3 regions of the Nocardioides jiangxiensis genome follow, and region 2 is predicted to be linked to each of the others. Evidence: predicted binding sites of a transcription regulator. Region 2 holds the regulator's gene; each other region holds the start of a gene.
The links. The regulator LexA, encoded in region 2, represses DNA repair genes until DNA is damaged. The targets are predictions, from matches to a motif close to TCGAACANNTGTTCGA.
Positions count from the first base shown of each region.

Region 1: the regulator LexA is predicted to act here: its motif matches at 4,175-4,190, upstream of imuA' (DnaE2-dependent mutagenesis accessory factor ImuA').
Region 3: the regulator LexA is predicted to act here: its motif matches at 3,111-3,126, upstream of recA (recombinase RecA).

Region 1 covers NZ_JAUQTA010000001.1:479,830-485,392, forward strand. Annotated here, with positions in the region: gene Q5722_RS02425 (choice-of-anchor G family protein) at 1-2,550, shown strand, start outside; gene Q5722_RS02430 (SDR family oxidoreductase) at 2,624-3,457, opposite strand; gene Q5722_RS02435 (TetR/AcrR family transcriptional regulator) at 3,467-4,054, opposite strand; gene imuA' (DnaE2-dependent mutagenesis accessory factor ImuA') at 4,201-4,848, shown strand; gene Q5722_RS02445 (DNA polymerase Y family protein) at 4,845-5,563, shown strand, end outside.
Region 2 covers NZ_JAUQTA010000001.1:922,026-927,588, reverse strand. Annotated here, with positions in the region: gene Q5722_RS04600 (oxygenase MpaB family protein) at 1-1,005, opposite strand, end outside; gene Q5722_RS04595 (hypothetical protein) at 1,042-1,617, opposite strand; gene Q5722_RS04590 (M15 family metallopeptidase) at 1,671-2,576, opposite strand; gene lexA (transcriptional repressor LexA) at 2,589-3,308, opposite strand; gene Q5722_RS04580 (LysM peptidoglycan-binding domain-containing protein) at 3,549-3,908, opposite strand; gene Q5722_RS04575 (hypothetical protein) at 4,123-4,470, opposite strand; gene nrdR (transcriptional regulator NrdR) at 4,817-5,308, shown strand; gene Q5722_RS04565 (vitamin B12-dependent ribonucleotide reductase) at 5,478-5,563, shown strand, end outside.
Region 3 covers NZ_JAUQTA010000001.1:233,794-239,356, reverse strand. Annotated here, with positions in the region: gene Q5722_RS01240 (MFS transporter) at 1-541, shown strand, start outside; gene Q5722_RS01235 (nucleoside deaminase) at 591-1,070, opposite strand; gene Q5722_RS01230 (glycosyltransferase family A protein) at 1,117-1,989, opposite strand; gene Q5722_RS01225 (polysaccharide pyruvyl transferase family protein) at 1,989-3,032, opposite strand; gene recA (recombinase RecA) at 3,263-4,297, shown strand; gene Q5722_RS01215 (regulatory protein RecX) at 4,297-4,938, shown strand; gene Q5722_RS01210 (PPK2 family polyphosphate kinase) at 5,002-5,563, shown strand, end outside.

The sequences.
Region 1 (5,563 bases), 440 kb from region 2:
CGCGCCGACTTCGAGCTCGGCATCGGAGGTGCGGAGCTAACCGCCCGCAACGGCCGGTTCCTCGACCCCGACGGCGTCGGCGGCGCGGGTCGCTACCGCGTCGCGCAGGCCGATCTCGACCTCGGCTCCCCGGCGATCAAGGGGGCGGCGGCGACGCTGTACGACGCCGCCGGCCGCATGCAGGCGGCGACCGAGGACAAGATCAACTCCCTGCTCGACAAGGGCGCCGTGGCGAGCAGGTTCCCGACCGGGACGACGGTCGACGCCCGCGTCCACGCCGACCTGCAGGACAAGATCTTCCGGGCGATCCTGGCGAAGCCGATCACGACCCGGAACCACATCATCACCGTCGACTTCTCCACGGGCACGATGACCGTGCACCTCGACCAGGCCCTGCACGGCCAGGAGACCGTCGACGGTCCCCTGCTGCCCGCCCAGGACGTCCGGCCCGGCGACCCGACCGGCCTCAACTCGCAGAACCCGAACACCGAGCTGGTCGACGACGAGCTCTACCCGATGGTCGCCGAGTCGATCCACGACCTGATGGACGAGGTCTACTCGATCGCCGTGGGCGTGGTGCTCGGCGCCGTCGACAGCTCCACCGTCGACTGGACGGCCACCTACCAGCCGACGCCCACGGATGGTGCAGTGGCCACGTGGACCACCAACCTCAAGGGTGACCTCTCCCGCCAGGCCTGCACGAGCACGGGGCCGCAGGGCGCAGCGTTCTGCGAGGGGGTCGGGGCGATCGAGCAGGCGTACGGCTGGAGCAGCGCCTTCCAGCCGATCCGCGACTACTGGACGGCCGACAACGCCGACCAGCTGTTCCGCCTGGCCGTCGACGACATCAAGACCGGGCTCATCACCGTCCCGGTCCGCAACGCACTGGCACCCTTCTTCGACGTCCTCGCGAAGGTCGTGTCGCTCCAGGTCAACCACCAGGACTCCGACACCTGCCTGCGGCCTGACGGCAGCAAGGGCGTCAGCAAGCTCCGCGTCTCCGCACTGAGCCTCGCCGTCCTCCGCTCCCAGAACGTGGCGACCATCAACCTCGGCAACGCCGGCACCAAGGTCGACGCGTGCAGCCCGGAGGCCTCGGCCACCGTCCTCGAGATCGCAGGCGGCGCCCGCAACCTCGCCGACGCCGCCTACTCGGAGGCCGACGCCCCGAGCAACCCGGGCCCGAACCGCAGCGGCGTCAATGCCAGCGTCCTCGGCAACCGCACGATCAGCCTGGGCGGCGCCCAGGTCCCGCTCGACCAGGTCATCGACTTCGGCCAGCTCGCGGCCCTGCTCTCGGAGTCGACCGCGACCAGCCCGCAGGACGCACGTGCCGTCACCGGGCTGGTTGGAGCCGACGGGTCGGTGTCGCTCGACAACACCGACGGCTCCACGCCCGCCCCGGCGTCGATCGACATGCTGTCGATCATGCGCAAGGCCGGCATGGACGGAGTGACCGACCTCGCGGTCGACCAGCTCCTGCTCAAGCTCGGCGTCAGCGGCTCCGAGCTCCAGGCCGTCAAGGGACAGCTCCTCGATCCTGACGGCGTCGGCGGCCCCGGTCGCTACCGCATCGGTCAGGCCGACCTCGACATGCACTCCCCGTTGGTCGCCAGCGCTGCGTCGTCGATCTACGACGGCGCCGGCCAGGTCGACCGTGCGGTCGAGAACACGCTGAACCCGCTGCTCGACCTGACCGCCCTGACCAACGCCCTGCCGGTCGGCACCAAGGTCACGGCCCGGGTCCGGTCGCACATGCAGGACAGCATCTTCAAGGCGATCGTGGCGCAGCCGCTCACCACGAAGAACCACGTCCTCACGGTCGACTTCTCCACCGGCAAGGTCACGGTGCACCTCGACCAGGCCCTGCACGGCGAGGAGACGATCGACGGTCCCCTCCTCGCGCCCCAGGTCAACCGTCCGGGCGACCCGACCGGCCTGAACTCGCAGAACCCGAACACCGAGCTGATCGACGACGAGATCTACCCGATGATCGCCGAGACGGTCCACGACCTCATGGAGGAGGTCTACACCGTCGTGATCAAGGCAATCGAGGGTTCGCTCGCCAGCGTGACGGTCGACCTCACCGCGACGCTGGAACCGGTGCCCGGCCAGAGCGCCACGGCGACGTGGAGCGTCAACCTGATGGGGACGCCCACCGCGCCGACCTGCACCGCAGTCGGCATCACGGGACCGCTGCTCTGCAAGACGCTGGCCGCCGCGATCACCCTGGCAGGCCCGACCGTCACGAAGCTCGCCACGGTCCTGCACGACTACGTGACCAGCGACGCCGGTCACCAGGTCTTCGCCCTCGCGATCGACGACATCAAGACCGGGCTCATCACGATCCCGATCCGCAAGGCCCTCGACCCGGTCCTCCAGATCGTCGACAAGGGCTTCTCGATCCAGGTCAACCACCAGCAGAAGGGCACCTGCGCCGACGGCAGCACCGGCTCGATGGACCTCTCTGCACTGAGCGTGGCGGTCCTCCGTCCGCAGGCGGGACCGCGGATCAACTTCGCCAACACCCGGCTCCACCTGGGCTGCTGACGAACGAACGACGACGGGGCCGCCTCCTCCCGGAGGCGGCCCCGTCGGCTGTCCGCTGCGGGAGGCTGGGGCCTCAGGCCTTCGCGGGCACGCCGGTCGCCTTGCGCAGCACGGCGTCGAGCACCGGCGTGGGCGTCGTGCCGCTGAGGGCGACCTGGGCCTTGGGACCGAGGCCGACGACGTAGCGGGCGCGGGGGCTGCGCGACGTGATCGCCTTCTCGATGGCGCGGGCGACCTTGTCCGCGGGGACGGCGAGCTTCTGCGAGAGCGGGATCATCCTGCGGAATCCGGCCAGGTGCGGGCGGTAGAGCTCCTGCGCGGCCGGCGACATGCTGGCGATGGCCGCGTCCAGGTCGGCGTCGGCGTTGTGCCAGATGTCGGTCGAGACCTGCGCGGGCTCGACCAGGGAGACCCGGATCCCCCACGAACGCAGCTCCATGCGCAGCGCATCGGCGGCACCCTCGAGCGCGAACTTCGAGGCGTTGTAGGCACCGGTCAGCGGGGTGGCGACGCGACCGCTGAGCGAGGACGTGAAGACGATCCGGCCGCGGGAGGCGCGCAGCTGCGGGAGCAGGGCCTGGGTGACCGCGAGGTGGCCGATCAGGTTGATCTCCATCTGCTCGCGCAGGGTCTCGACAGGGAGGCCCTCGAGGGGGCCGAGCTTCGCGACGCCGGCGTTGTTGACCAGGGCGTCGAGCGTGGTCACCTCGGCGGCCACGCGGGCGATCTGGGCCGCGTCGGTGATGTCGAGGAGGACCGGGGTGATGCGGGAGTCGAGGGCGGCGAGCTCGGCGCCGTCCTCCTCCCGCCGGACGCCGGCGAGGACGTCCCAGCCGGCAGCGGCGAGACGGAGGGACGTGGTGCGGCCGATGCCGCGCGAGGCGCCGGTGACGAGAACGGTGGGCATGGGCGGACTCTAGGCGAGCAGGAGCGGCATCGCCTCACGCAGGCGCAGGACCAGGGCGCGCGAGGCGTTCTCGTCGCCCTGGAAGTGCTCCTGCAGCGCACGCTGGAAGAGCCCGTCGACGAGGGCGTACGCCGTGGCCGCCTCGACCCGGAGGCGCCGGCCGGAGAGGCGGGCGTAGGTGTCGAGCACGCGGACCACCATGGCCTCGATGAGGGCGTCGATCTCGGCGAGCGCGGCCCCGTCGACGGAGCCGAACCACCCCTGCGTGCGGACGTCGTACCAGAGGCGGTGGAGGCGGCCGTCGGTCAGGAGCGAGTCGACCAGCCGGTCCTCGAACGCGGCGAGCACGCCGGCCGCCGTGGTGACACCCTCGAGCGCTGCGTCGTAGCGCTCGACGCAGGCGGTCTTGAAGAGCCGGACCGCCTCCAGGATGAGGCTCGACTTGTCCTTGAAGTAGTAGTGCAGGACCCCGTGCGAGTACGACGAGCGCTGGGCGATGTCGCGGATGCCGGTGTTGGCGTAGCCGCTCTCGCTGAGCACCTCCAGCGCCGACTGGGCGAGGTGCGTGCGGCGGTCGCCGACGCGCGCAACGGTCATGCGGCCACCACCCCTTGAATCCCCGAAGTCGGACAAATCTAACGGCGCGACGGGCCACTCCGCCGGGGAATGGGAGCATTCCTCCGGACCGCCACAGAACCCCTTCCCCGATTGACATGTTCGAACATCTGTTCGAACATGGAGGAGTGACAGCAGCCCTCGATCTGGCCCCCGAGCCGGGCACCTCCCGGGTCCCCGACCTGGCCGCCCTGCGCGCCCGGATCCGGCGCCTCGAGGGGTCCGAGTCGCCCGGCGACGTGATCGGCTTCGGGGTGCCCGAGGCGCTGCGGGCCGCGCTCCCGGGCGGGCTCCGGGCCGGGGCGACCTATGCCGCGACGGGCTCGCTGACCCTGGCCCTGATGCTGCTCGCCGAGGCCTGCTCGCAGGGCGCCTGGAGCGCCGTCGTCGGCCTGCCCGACCTCGGCCTCGAGGTGGCCTCCCGGATGGGTCTCGACCTCGACCGCACGCTCGTCGTCCCGGCTCCGGGCGAGCAGTGGGCGACCGTGGTCGCCGCGCTGGCCGAGATCGTCCCGGTCGTGCTGGCCCGACCGGTCCGCCTCGTGCCGACGGAGGCCGCCCGCCTGACCGCACGCCTGCGCGAGCGCGGCTGCACCCTGCTCCTGACCGAGGAGCCGCCCTCGACCTGGCCGGCCCTGCAGGCGACCCTGCATGCCTCCCCCGCCGGCTGGCGCGGGCTGGGCTCCGGTCATGGCTGCCTGCTGCAGCGCAGGCTCGCCGTCGAGGTCCGCCAGCGCACCGGCCGCACCTCCCGCCACCACCTGGAGGTGTCATGACGCCCCCGGAGGTCCGGCGCAGCCTGGCCCTCTGGTGCCCCGACTGGTCGCTGCTGGCCACCCGCACCGGGCACGGGCTCGACCCTGACGTGGCACTCGCCCTCCTGGAGAAGGGCAGGGTCGTCGCCCGCTCGGCGGCCGCCGACGCCGAGGGCGTGACCGTCGGGCTGCGGATGCGCGAGGCACAGGCGCGGTGCCCCGGCATCACCCTGCTCCCCCACGACCCTCTGCGTGACGCGCGTGCTTTCGAGCCGGTCGTCCGGGCCGTCGACGAGGTCATCCCCGGCGTCGACGTGCGCCGGCCCGGGCTCGTCGCCGTCCACGTCGCGGGGGCGGCCCGCTACTACGGGGGCGAGCAGGTCGCGGCCCGGGCGCTGGCCGACCAGGTGCGGGGCGTCGCCGGGCTGGTCGACGTCCGCATCGGCATCGCCGACGGCATCCACGCCGCCGAGCTCGCCGCGCAGGCGACGACAGCCGCCGTGCCCCTCCGGGTCGTGCCGACCGGTGCGTCAGCGGCGTTCCTCGCCGCGCTGCCGCTCGACGTCCTGGCCAACCTCCCCGGCGCAGGACCCGAGCTCGTGACACTGCTCAAGCGCCTCGGGCTGACCACCCTGGGCGACTTCGCCGCCCTGCCCGGCTCCTCGGTGCGGGCCCGGTTCGGCGTGCCGGGCATGCAGGCCCACGACCTGGCCCGCGGCCGTGAGGTGGCGCCGGT
Region 2 (5,563 bases):
GGCCGCGTCGGCGTACCTGTTGACGGGGAGGTCGACGACCTCGCGCATCCACACGGGCATGGTCGCCAGCGTGCCGCGGCGCAGCAGACGGGTGACGACGAAGGTGAGGGGCCACAGCAGCCGCGACATCGGGGGCAGCATCACCTCCGCCTGGAGGAGGTGGCGCATCGCGTCGCGCGCGTACTCCGAGCCGATCAGCTGCGGGCGCATCGCCTCGAAGTACGCCCGGACCTCGTCGCGGCTGCGCGGCACCTGGTCGGGGTCGCAGGTCTGCAGCTCGGCCGCCCGCGCGCACTCGGCCCAGTACTGAGCCTCGTCGGCTGCCGAGAGCCGCCCCGGCCCGTAGCGCTCGTACGCCGCGAGGATCGAGTGCCAGGCCGTCACCAGGATCCAGAGCTGGGAGTCTGGGTCGTTGGCGTCGTAGCGGGTGTCGGTGACCGGGTCGATGCCGATCCCCTTGGCGTGGATCCGCACCAGGACGTCGGCGGCCTTGGTCGTCGACCGGGTGTCGCCGAACGCGACCATCGCGAAGTAGCGCAGTGTCCGGTCGTAGCGGGTGCGGGGCCGGTCGTAGATGCCGTGGGTCTTCGTGACCGCGGCGACCAGGTGCGGGTCGAGCTCCTCGATGACGACGGCGCGCTGGAAGCCGATCGTGAGGCTGGTCGGGTAGCTCCACACCTTCCAGGTGACGGAGCCGGGCCCGTAGAAGCCGTGGTCCGCCGCCGGTGCGAGCTCCGGCGCGGCGAAGACCTCGGGGAAGTCTCGGTCAGTCACCCGCAGGAGTAAGCCGGCCACGGTGACGCCCGCGAGGAGCGCGAGCCATGCCGCGCCCACGAGCAGGCTGTTCCTGTCGCTCGTCAGGTCGTCGCGGAACACGACGGTGGCGCCGGCGACCAGGACGACGTACGTGCCGAGGGCGAGGAGGGCACCGCCGAGATCGCGCGGGGCCGCACGCCACATCGCGTGGACGATGCCGACGGCGATCGCCAGCTGGATCGACGCCATCGCGCGTACGTCGAGCGGGCTGGCCTCGAACGGGAGCTAGGTGACCGTGCGCGCAGGGTCGACCAGGCTGGCGAGCGCCAGCCCGAGCAGCGGTGCTGCCGTGACCGTGCCGCCGACGCGCAGCAGCCAGGAGGGTCCGCGTGGTGGCAGGCCGGCCCTGCGCACCGTGCGGATGCAGCGCACGAGCACGACGGGCAGGACGACCATCGCGGGCACCCAGCCCAGCGTGATGGTGCGGCTGATGGTCAGCGGGCCGAGGGGATCCATCCGGCCGAGCTCCCGCAGGTGCAGTGCGGTGGTCACCGCCAGTCCGACAAGGCCGGCGAGCACGACGACGGAGGTGAGGTCGACGGCCCGGCGGCCGGCCGAGCGGCCCGCCACCGCGAGCACGGCGGCGGCGAGGAACCCCGCGGCCGTGACGGCGGCTGCGAGCGGAGAGGTAGGTGCCCACACGAAGACCGTGGGAGACCACGCGCCGAACATCAGCAGCACCGCCATCGGCAGTGCCAGCAGCCCCAGTCCCTCGTGGATGGCGTGGGTCAGCTCCGCCGGATCCGGTTCGGGCGCATGCCACTCGGCCGGGGTGCCGGGGGAGGTGTGCTGGTCGACCATGGCGCCGACTCTACGCCGGTTCGCGACGCATTGCTACCATTAGGTAGTAATAGTCATCGGTTGTGGAGGCTGAAGTGGTGCCGGTCCTTCAGCGTGTGCCAGTCGCCACCCCACTCCCACCCGATCCGGGCGAACGCGGCGATCGCCCCAGGCGTCAGCATCCCCGGCCGGAGCGGGTCCCGGTCGACGTAGGAGCCGGCCAGCTCGGGCAGGACGAGGTCGCCCTTCGTGTAGGGGTTCTGGAAGGGGTTCACGTCCACGGCCAGGCCGTAGGCGTGCTCACTGAACCGGCTCGACCCGACCGCCGGACGGCAGACGAAGGCACTGGTGTCGTTGCCGTCGCCGTACGGCGGGGCGTCGAGCTCGGCCCGCGTGGTCACCCGCATCTCCTCGAGCGGGAAGCGCTGCCGCCACAGCTCCCGGAACACCGATGCCACCGGCGCCGCCACCGACCGGTTGAGCAGGAGCTCCCCGGTGTGGCGGGCGCCGTCGAAGCCCCGGAAGGTCAGGCGGACCCAGGCCAGGTCCTCCTTGCCGACGGGGCACCCGGGCTGCCACGTCGAGCGGGCGATGACGTCGGCCGGCGCGGGCGCGACGATGCGCGCGGCGAAGCCGGAGCCGGGCAGCTCGGCCACGGTGTCGGGCAGCGTGAAGCGTCGCTCGCGCAGCTCCTTCGGTGTCGTCCGGACCATGCCGTAGCCGTCGGCGCGGAGGGGGAGGGGGCGGGTGCCGAGCCAGGTGGGCGGCACGGTGCCGGGCAGGGGCGCGTTGATGGATGACGCCGCAGCCGCCGCCGACGAGGCGAGGGCGTCGAGGTCGGAGCTGGCCGAGGCCGTCGAGCTGGGCGTCGACGCGTGCGTGGTGAGGCCAGGGGTGGCGTCGTCGCGTGGTGCACATGCCACTGCCCCCGCCAGGACCGAGGTCGCGACGAGGGCAGTGAGGAAGCGTCGGGGCGTCACGGCCCCAGCGTGTCAGACGCGGCGCAGGACCGCGGTGACGATGCCGAGGATCGACGCGTGCGTGCCGTCGATCGGGTCGTAGGCGTCGTTGTGCGGCATCAGCCAGACCTGGCCGTCCTTCTTCTTGAAGGTCTTGACCGTGGCCTCGCCGTCGAGGAGCGCGGCGACCATGTCGCCGTTGGTGGCGGTGGGCTGCTGGCGGATCACGACGTAGTCGCCGGAGCAGATGGCGGCGTCGATCATCGAGTCACCGGAGACCTCGAGCAGGAAGAGCGTGCCGTCGCCGACCAGGCTCTTCGGCAGCGGGAACACGTCCTCCACGCGCTCCTCCGCCAGGATCGGGCCGCCGGCGGCGATGCGCCCCACGACCGGCACGTAGGTCGCGGCCGGCACCGAGTCGCCGATGCCGGTCTCGTCGTAGGAGACCTCCTCGGCCGCGCCGATCGAACGCCGGGCAGCGAGCACCTCGGGCAGGAAGACCTCGATGGCACGCGGCCGGTTGGGGTCGCGCTTGAGGAACCCCTTCTGCTCCAGCACCTTGAGCTGGTGTGACACCGAGCTGGATGACGTCAGGCCGACCGCGTCGCCGATCTCGCGCATCGAGGGCGGGTAGCCGCGCGCCTCGAGGGCGTCGCGGATGACGTTGAGGATGCGCTGCTGCCGCGGCGTCAGGCCGGTCGCGTCAGCAGGACCGTCGGGGAGCTCGGTGACCTTGCGAGGAGGAGTCGCCATCGTCTGCGCCTTACGTCGTGGAGGGCTGGTCGGTATGGGTCCAACGTAGTCGTGATCACGCACGGCTTCAAACATGTGTTCGAACCGCGTGTCGCCCCGACGTGGGCTGAAATGTGAGGCGGGGCGGGTGCTGCCTTCCCTTGCAGCGCCCGCCCCGCGTCTTCCCCATCCCGCGCGCCGGGGTCGAGGCGACGCGCGGGAACCTGGGCGGCCACCCACCAGTGGTGGCCGCAGTCTGTGTCAGTCGACCGGGATGTAGAGCTCCTGGCCGGCGTAGAGCATCGCGCCATCGAGGGCGTTGAGCTTCTCGATGGCGTCGACGGTGGCGCGGACGTCGCCGTCGCTGTGCGCCGACGCGATGTCCCAGAGGGTCTGCCCCGGGGCCACGACGATGCGCTCGGTCGCGGTCGGCGAGCCGCCCGCGTCGGTCGAGGCGCTCGAGCCGCCCATGATCACGAAGGCGAGCGCGAAGACGACGAGCACGGCGCCCATGAAGACGACGAGGCGGCCACGGCGGGTCAGCCGGAGCTGGCCTGCGGGTGCCGGCCCGGTGCGGGCGGGACGGATCTCGAACGTGGGGGCGAAGCTGATCGTGCTCATCGGGGACCTCCGGGGAAGAGTCGGTCGGGGTGACGAGCGAATGTCTAGTCAGGGCCCCCGACACAACCGGGGGAACGGCTCCGGTCGGGAGATCGATCAGACGTTCGATCGAACACGTGATCGAAGTTAGATCATGTGTTCGAATGACGCAAGGCTCTGTTCGAAAAAAGATTCGAGGCCTGCGTCACGTGCTCGGCGCGGCCGGCCGGTCGGATCAGCGCGCGGCGCGACGTCCGCCGGCGGGCCGCGCAGGGGCGTCGGGGGAGCCGGCGGGTGGGGCGAGGATGCCCAGCACCGTCAGCAGCCGGACGCCGAGCATGAGGCCGGCGAAGAGACAGGAGGCCGCGCCGATGCAGGCGAGCAGCAGGAAGAACCACGCGGCGCCGTTGCCGCCGCGAGCGGTCGCGCCGAAGTCGATGGCGGCCCACACGAGGTAGCCCCAGGCGACGACGCACAGGGTGACGGCCACGGCGTACTTCGCGACGCGCGTGTCGAGCGAGCGGCGGGGGCGAGCCCGGCGGGAAGCCTTGCGGCTGCCTGCGTGCTTCGACCCGTTCGTCACGCGGGGATTCTGTCACGGCAGGGCGTTCCGCATGACCAACAATCGACGACACGCCCGACACGCCGAGCTGCGATTTCGGCGCCGGAAACCGGCTCTTCCGTGCTGACCTGCGCTTTTGCGACCTGGACCACATCCGACACGCCGATCGCGTCGCCCGTGGCGACGAGGCGGCTTGCGGCGCTGGTGGTCGCGACGTACGGTTACCACTACATCTAGTAGTTACACCGTTGTGGTTCTCCACATGTAGTCAACAGGTGTGACCGGCGCCATCAACAGCCAGGGCGCCTTTATCCACAGCAATCCACAGGCGCCAGGCGCGAAGACGACGGACGAGGGGAGCCGAGCGATGCACTGTCCACACTGCCGCAACACCGACACCCGCGTGCTCGACTCCCGAGTCGCTGACGACGGCGCCGCGATCCGCCGCCGCCGGGTCTGCCCCGCCTGCGACCGCCGCTTCTCGACGGTCGAGCAGATGCAGCTCATGGTCAGCAAGCGCTCCGGCGCGACCGAGCCGTTCAACCGCGACAAGGCGATCAGCGGTGTCCGGAAGGCCTGCAAGGGCCGTCCGGTCACCGAGGACCAGCTCGCCCGCCTGGGCCACGACGTCGAGGACGCGCTGCGCTGCAGCGGCCAGGCGGAGTTCCCGGCGCACGAGGTCGGCCTCGCGATCCTGGGCCCGCTACGGGCGCTCGACGAGGTGGCCTACCTCCGGTTCGCGAGCGTCTACCGCGCGTTCGAGTCCGCCGAGGACTTCGCCAAGGAGATCGACGCCCTCCGTCTGGAGAGGGCGGCCGCTGATCCGGCGTTCGAGAAGGACCTCACCCCGAGCGGGTGACACAGACCGGCCCGGCATCGAGTGGGGAAGCTTGTTGCCGGGCCTCCAGACGACGCAGCACCAGCACCACCAGCAGCACCAGCACCACCAGCAGTACGCAGCAGCACCAGCAGTACGCAGCAGCAGCCAAGAAGCATCACGCCGGCAGATCATGGGAAATGGAGAGACGATGACCGAGACGGTTTCCGCCGCACAGCAGGCAACCGGGAAGGGCCTGAAGATGGAGCGCGTCTTCAGCACCGAGGGTGTGCACCC
Region 3 (5,563 bases), 690 kb from region 2:
CGCGATGGCAGCCGTGGCAGCGGCCCACGCCGTCATGGTGGGCGTCATGGTGATGACGCCTCTGCACATGCAGCACGGGGGCGCGCACCTGCACGTGATCGGCCTCGTGATCAGCGTGCACGTCCTGGGCATGTTCGCCTTCGCGCCGGTCGTCGGATGGCTCACCGACCGGATGGGCCGTCCACGGATGATCGTGCTGGGCGGTGCGGTGCTCCTCGTCGCGGTCACCCTGGCGGGGCTCTCGCCCCAGGGCAGCTCGTGGCAGGTCTTCGCGGGTCTCTTCGTGCTCGGCATCGGGTGGTCGTTCGTGACCATCGCCGGGTCCACCCTGCTGACCGACCGGACGCCGCTGGCCGCCCGCACCGACGTGCAGGGCGCGTCCGACCTGGTCATGGGCCTCTCCGCCGGTGTCGCCGGGGGACTCTCCGGAGTGGTCGTCGGCGCCTTGGGCTACGGCTGGCTCAACGCGCTCGCCGCAGCGCTGGGGGCGGTGGTACTCGGCGTGGGCGTGGTCGCCGGCCGGTCCGGCTCGCGCCCGTGACGGTGGCCCTCCCCGGAGCGTCCGTGGAGGGCCCCGAGCCGGGTTGCGCTCAGTAGCGGATGCGCGCCGCGTGGGCGAGCCACGCCGAGAACGGGGCCTCGTGGCCCACGACCTCCAGCCGCTCCACGGGGGTGGGCCAGGTGCTCCTCGGCTGGTCGAGCAGCTCGTAGAAGACCCGGTCGTCGAACCCGGCGCCGGCGGCGTCGGTCCGGTCCGCGGCGTACACGACGCGGTCGAGGCGGGCCCAGAGGCTGGCGGTGAGGCAGAGCGGGCACGGCTCGCAGGAGCTGTACAGGGTCAGGCCGGTCAGGACGTGGGTCGCGAGCACGGCGCACGCGCTGCGGATCGCGACCACCTCGGCGTGCGCCGTGGGGTCGTGGTCCCGCGTCACCCGGTTCTGGCCCCTCGCGACCTCGACGTCGTCACGGACCAGGACGGCGCCGAACGGCCCGCCGCCGTCGGCGACGTTGGCGGTCGCCAGCTCCACCGCTCGCTCGAGCCAGTGCTGGTCCCTGCCTGTCGTCGCCATGGGCCGATCGTGGCACACGGCTCCACGTCGCCGGCGGTCCTCCGGATCAGGCGGAGGCGGCGGCCTTCCCAGCCCGGGCCCGGCGGTCTGCAGAGCGCTTCCTCGCGCTGTACACCAGCTCGGAGGGCGCCCACGCCGCCCCGGCGGCGGCCACCCGCGACCGGAGGCGCGGCACGCCGTAGGTCGACGTGAGCTCGCGACCGAGCGGGCGGGCCACACCGCGCAGGCCCTTGCCGGAGTGGTTCTCGCCGGTGTCGACCTGGTAGACCGCGCCGCGGAACGGCATCGGGTCCAGCTTGTTGCCGTGCTTGGAGAGCCAGATGCGCTTGTTGCGGTGGGCGCCGAGCAGGGCGCCCAGCCGCTCGCCGTACGCCTCGGCGACCTCGTCCTGGGTCGCGGTGAGGGGGAGGTCCTGCGGCACGTCGTAGGCCCGCCAGGCGACGACGTGGCTGGTGCCGCAGACGCCGAAGAACCGCTTCTGCACCTGGTAGGCCTGGCGCGCCCGCGAGTAGATGTAGCCCTCCTCGACGAGCCATCCGTTCGCATCCGGGTCGGAGGACGACAGCGCCGCGATGTCGTGGTGCACGTAGTCGTCCGCGTCGAAGATCATGACGTGGTCAGGGCGGTGCTCACGGGCTGCGGCGAGGCCGATCCCGATCTTCGTGCCCTTGTCGCGCACGAACGGGCCGAGCTCGAACTGGGGACCTGCCACGTCGACCGGTGGGGCGAAGTCGACCGGGACGAAGAAGGTCCGGTCGGGCAGCGTGAAGGCCGGTGCCCGGTTGCCGACGACGTACACGACGTAGTCGTCGGAGGTCTGCGCGGTGACCGAGCCGAGGGTCTCCTGGAGCAGCTGCTCCACGCGTCCGTAGTCGGCCGAGTTGTGCGGGTGACGAAGGGAGGTGACGAAGGCCAGCATCAGTTCTCCGGTCGGTTCAGGATGGTGCGCGCGAGGTCGATGGCTTCGGTTCGGTCGTGCGCGTACGCCGCGGTGCTGAACCGGTGGGTGTAGTCGTCGAAGACCGCTCCGAGCTTGCGGTAGCTGTTGTCGAGCATCACGTGGTCGATCCCCATCAGGACGGCGAGGACGTGTGCGTGCAGCCGGTCGACGACGACCACGCGGCGTCCGGCGTAGAGGCGGACGCCGCTGCGGACGTTGGCGCGGTTGATCCAGCCGAAGCTCGCCCGCAGCAGCACCTGGAAGAGGTGCCAGCGCCTGAGCGCCGGCCAGCGCCTCGCGATCCGCGGCACGGCGCGGGCCAGGCGCCAGCCGAGCGTGTCCAGCTCGGGGCTCGTCCAGTCGCGGACGTCGGCGGCCACCCCCAGGTCGCTCGCCAGGTCGGCCGTCCCGAGTCCGGAGGCGCCCTCGTGGTCGGTGCGGGCCACGACGAGAGCGGGTGCCCCGCCGTGCTGCTTCCGCGACGGGCGCGGGTCCCAGCCCAGGGCCATGTCCCAGCAGTAGCGCCGCGGGACGTCCGGCAGCCAGGCAGCGGCTCGCTCCTCCGTCTCCCGGTCGCGCACGAGCAGCGTGAAGTCCGGGTGCGCGCCGAGGATGCGGTTCGCGTTGGCGGCGTACTTCTCCTCCGAGAACCAGACCGACTGCGGCAGCTGCACGATCTTCCGGTCGCGGAAGTCGCGCGCGACCTGCTCGCGGTGCTTCTGGTGGCCGCGCCAGAGGTCGCCCACGTTGCCTCCGCCGTGGAGGAGGATCACTCCGTCGGCCGGAAGGGTTCGGCGGAGCACGTCGGTGTCGTAGGACTGCAGGTCGGCGACGTAGACGACCTTCAGGCCGAGCCGCCGGAAGTAGGCGACCTCGCCGGCCCAGATCATCGAGTCGCCGACGTTGCGCTGGTTGGGCGCGTCGAGCAGCGCCACCGTCGCGCCGCGCCCGATGACGTCGACCAGCACGTCGAGGGTCCGGGACCGCAGCTCTTCCAGGGTGGACCTGTCTCGTTCACGCACGGCTGGAGCCTAGACGGACGCCGGGCTGTCGGCTCGCCGCGGGGGACTGCCGGCGAGTACGGCGTGTTGCGGCGCGCTTCGAACAGGTGTTCGGCTAGCGTGTGCTCACCGGGTACGACGCACGGACGATGTTCTCCACAGGTGACGACCGGGCTGATCAGGCTCTGTCGGTGGTTCGTCCTAACGTCGCCGATGTACTCGGCTGGTGACTACGCGACAGGATGAAGAAGATGGCTGGAGACCGCGACAAGGCGCTCGACGCAGCGCTTGCAAACATTGAGAAGCAGTTCGGCAAGGGCTCGATCATGCGCCTGGGCGACGAGACCCGTGCTCCGCTCGAGGTGATCCCGACCGGCGCGATCGCGCTCGACGTGGCGCTCGGCATCGGTGGCCTCCCGCGTGGTCGAGTCGTGGAGATCTACGGCCCGGAGTCCTCGGGTAAGACGACGGTCGCGCTGCACGCGGTGGCCAACGCCCAGCGCAACGGTGGCCTGGTCGCCTTCATCGACGCCGAGCACGCGCTCGACCCGGAGTACGCGAAGAACCTCGGCGTCGACACCGACGCACTGCTGGTCTCGCAGCCCGACTCCGGCGAGCAGGCGCTCGAGATCGCGGACATGCTGATCCGCTCCGGCGCGCTGTCGCTCATCGTCATCGACTCCGTGGCGGCGCTCGTGCCCCGCGCGGAGATCGAGGGCGAGATGGGTGACAGCCACGTCGGTCTCCAGGCCCGCCTCATGTCGCAGGCGCTCCGCAAGATGACCGGTGCGCTCAACCAGTCCGGCACGACCGCGATCTTCATCAACCAGCTGCGCGAGAAGATCGGCGTCATGTTCGGCTCGCCCGAGACCACGACCGGTGGTCGCGCGCTGAAGTTCTACTCGTCGGTCCGCCTCGACGTGCGCCGCATCGAGACGCTCAAGGACGGCACCGACATGGTCGGCAACCGCACCCGCGTCAAGGTCGTGAAGAACAAGGTTGCCCCGCCGTTCAAGCAGGCCGAGTTCGACATCATGTACGGCAAGGGCATCTCGCGTGAGGGTGGCCTGATCGACGTCGGCGTCGACGCGGGCCTCGTCCGCAAGGCCGGCGCTTGGTACACCTACGAGGGTGACCAGCTCGGCCAGGGCAAGGAGAACGCGCGCAACTTCCTGCGCGACAACCCCGACCTGGCCAACGAGCTGGAGAAGAAGATCCTCGAGAAGCTCGGTGTCGGCCCGACCATCGACGCTCCCGCTGAGGAGCCGACCAACGTCGACTTCTGATGTCTGACCCCACTGCAGCCGCTCCGGCGTGGCACGGCGACGTGCACGCCGGGGTGGCCGCGTGGCTCGGTGAAGCAGGTCCGCCGCCGGACTTCGCCTCCGCCGCGGACGCGATGCCGCCTGAGGACCTCGAGGCCCTGGGGCCCGAGGCCGACCACGAGGCGGTGGCCCGCAAGATCCTGCTCGACCAGCTCACGGGCCAGGCGCGCTCACGGGCGGAGCTGCAGAAGAAGCTCGATGCCAAGGACGTGCCGAAGGCGATCGCGACCCGGCTGCTGGACCGTTTCGAGGAAGTCGGACTCGTCGACGACGCGGCCTTCGCCCGCCAGTGGATCGCCTCGCGCCAGCCCGGCAAGGGGCTGGCCTCGCGTGCCCTCGCCCAGGAGCTGCGCCGCAAGGGCATCGACGACGAGGTGGCGCGCGAGGCGCTCGACGAGATCGACCCCGAGGACGAGCGTGAGGTGGCCCGCAGGCTGGTGCAGCGCAAGCTCCGCTCCATGCGTGGCCTCGCTCCCGAGGTGGCCACCCGCCGCCTGGTCGGGATGCTGGCGCGCAAGGGCCACGGTCCCGGGGTCGCCTTCGCGGTCGTGCGCGAGGAGCTCGGTGCGCTCGCCGACGACGACGTCGAGCCCCCCGACTGACGCCGAGACGGGGCTTGTGCCGCGCCGAGACGGGGCTTGTGCCGTGCCCTCTATGGTTCTGCCATGACGTCCTTCGTGAGCGCACTTCGGCTCCCCGTCGGTCCGGTCGACCTGACGGCGATCGACCCGGCCGGCACCCCGGCGTACGACGGGGGGAAGGAGGAGGCCGAAGCGGCGCTGGAGGGCCTCGGTCCCGAGCTCGCCGAGCTGCAGGAGCGGCTCTACGCCAACAGGGCCGGAGGCCGCAGCGTGCTGCTGGTGCTCCAGGGGATGGACACCTCCGGCAAGGGCGGCATCCTCGAGCACACCGTCGGCCTGGTCAGCCCGGCCGGTGTGAAGGTGACCAGCTTCAAGGCTCCGACCGAGGAGGAGCGGGCCCACGACTTCCTGTGGCGGATCGAGAAGGCGCTGGCTCCCGCAGGCATCATCGGTGTCTTCGACCGCTCGCAGTATGAGGACGTCCTCATCGGTCGGGTCCGCGACCTGGCGCCCGCCGACGAGATCGAGCGTCGCTACGGTGCGATCAACGACTTCGAGAAGCGGATCGCCGACGGCGGCACGACGATCGTCAAGTGCATGCTCCACATCTCGGCGGCGGAGCAGAAGGAGCGGCTGCTCGCACGTC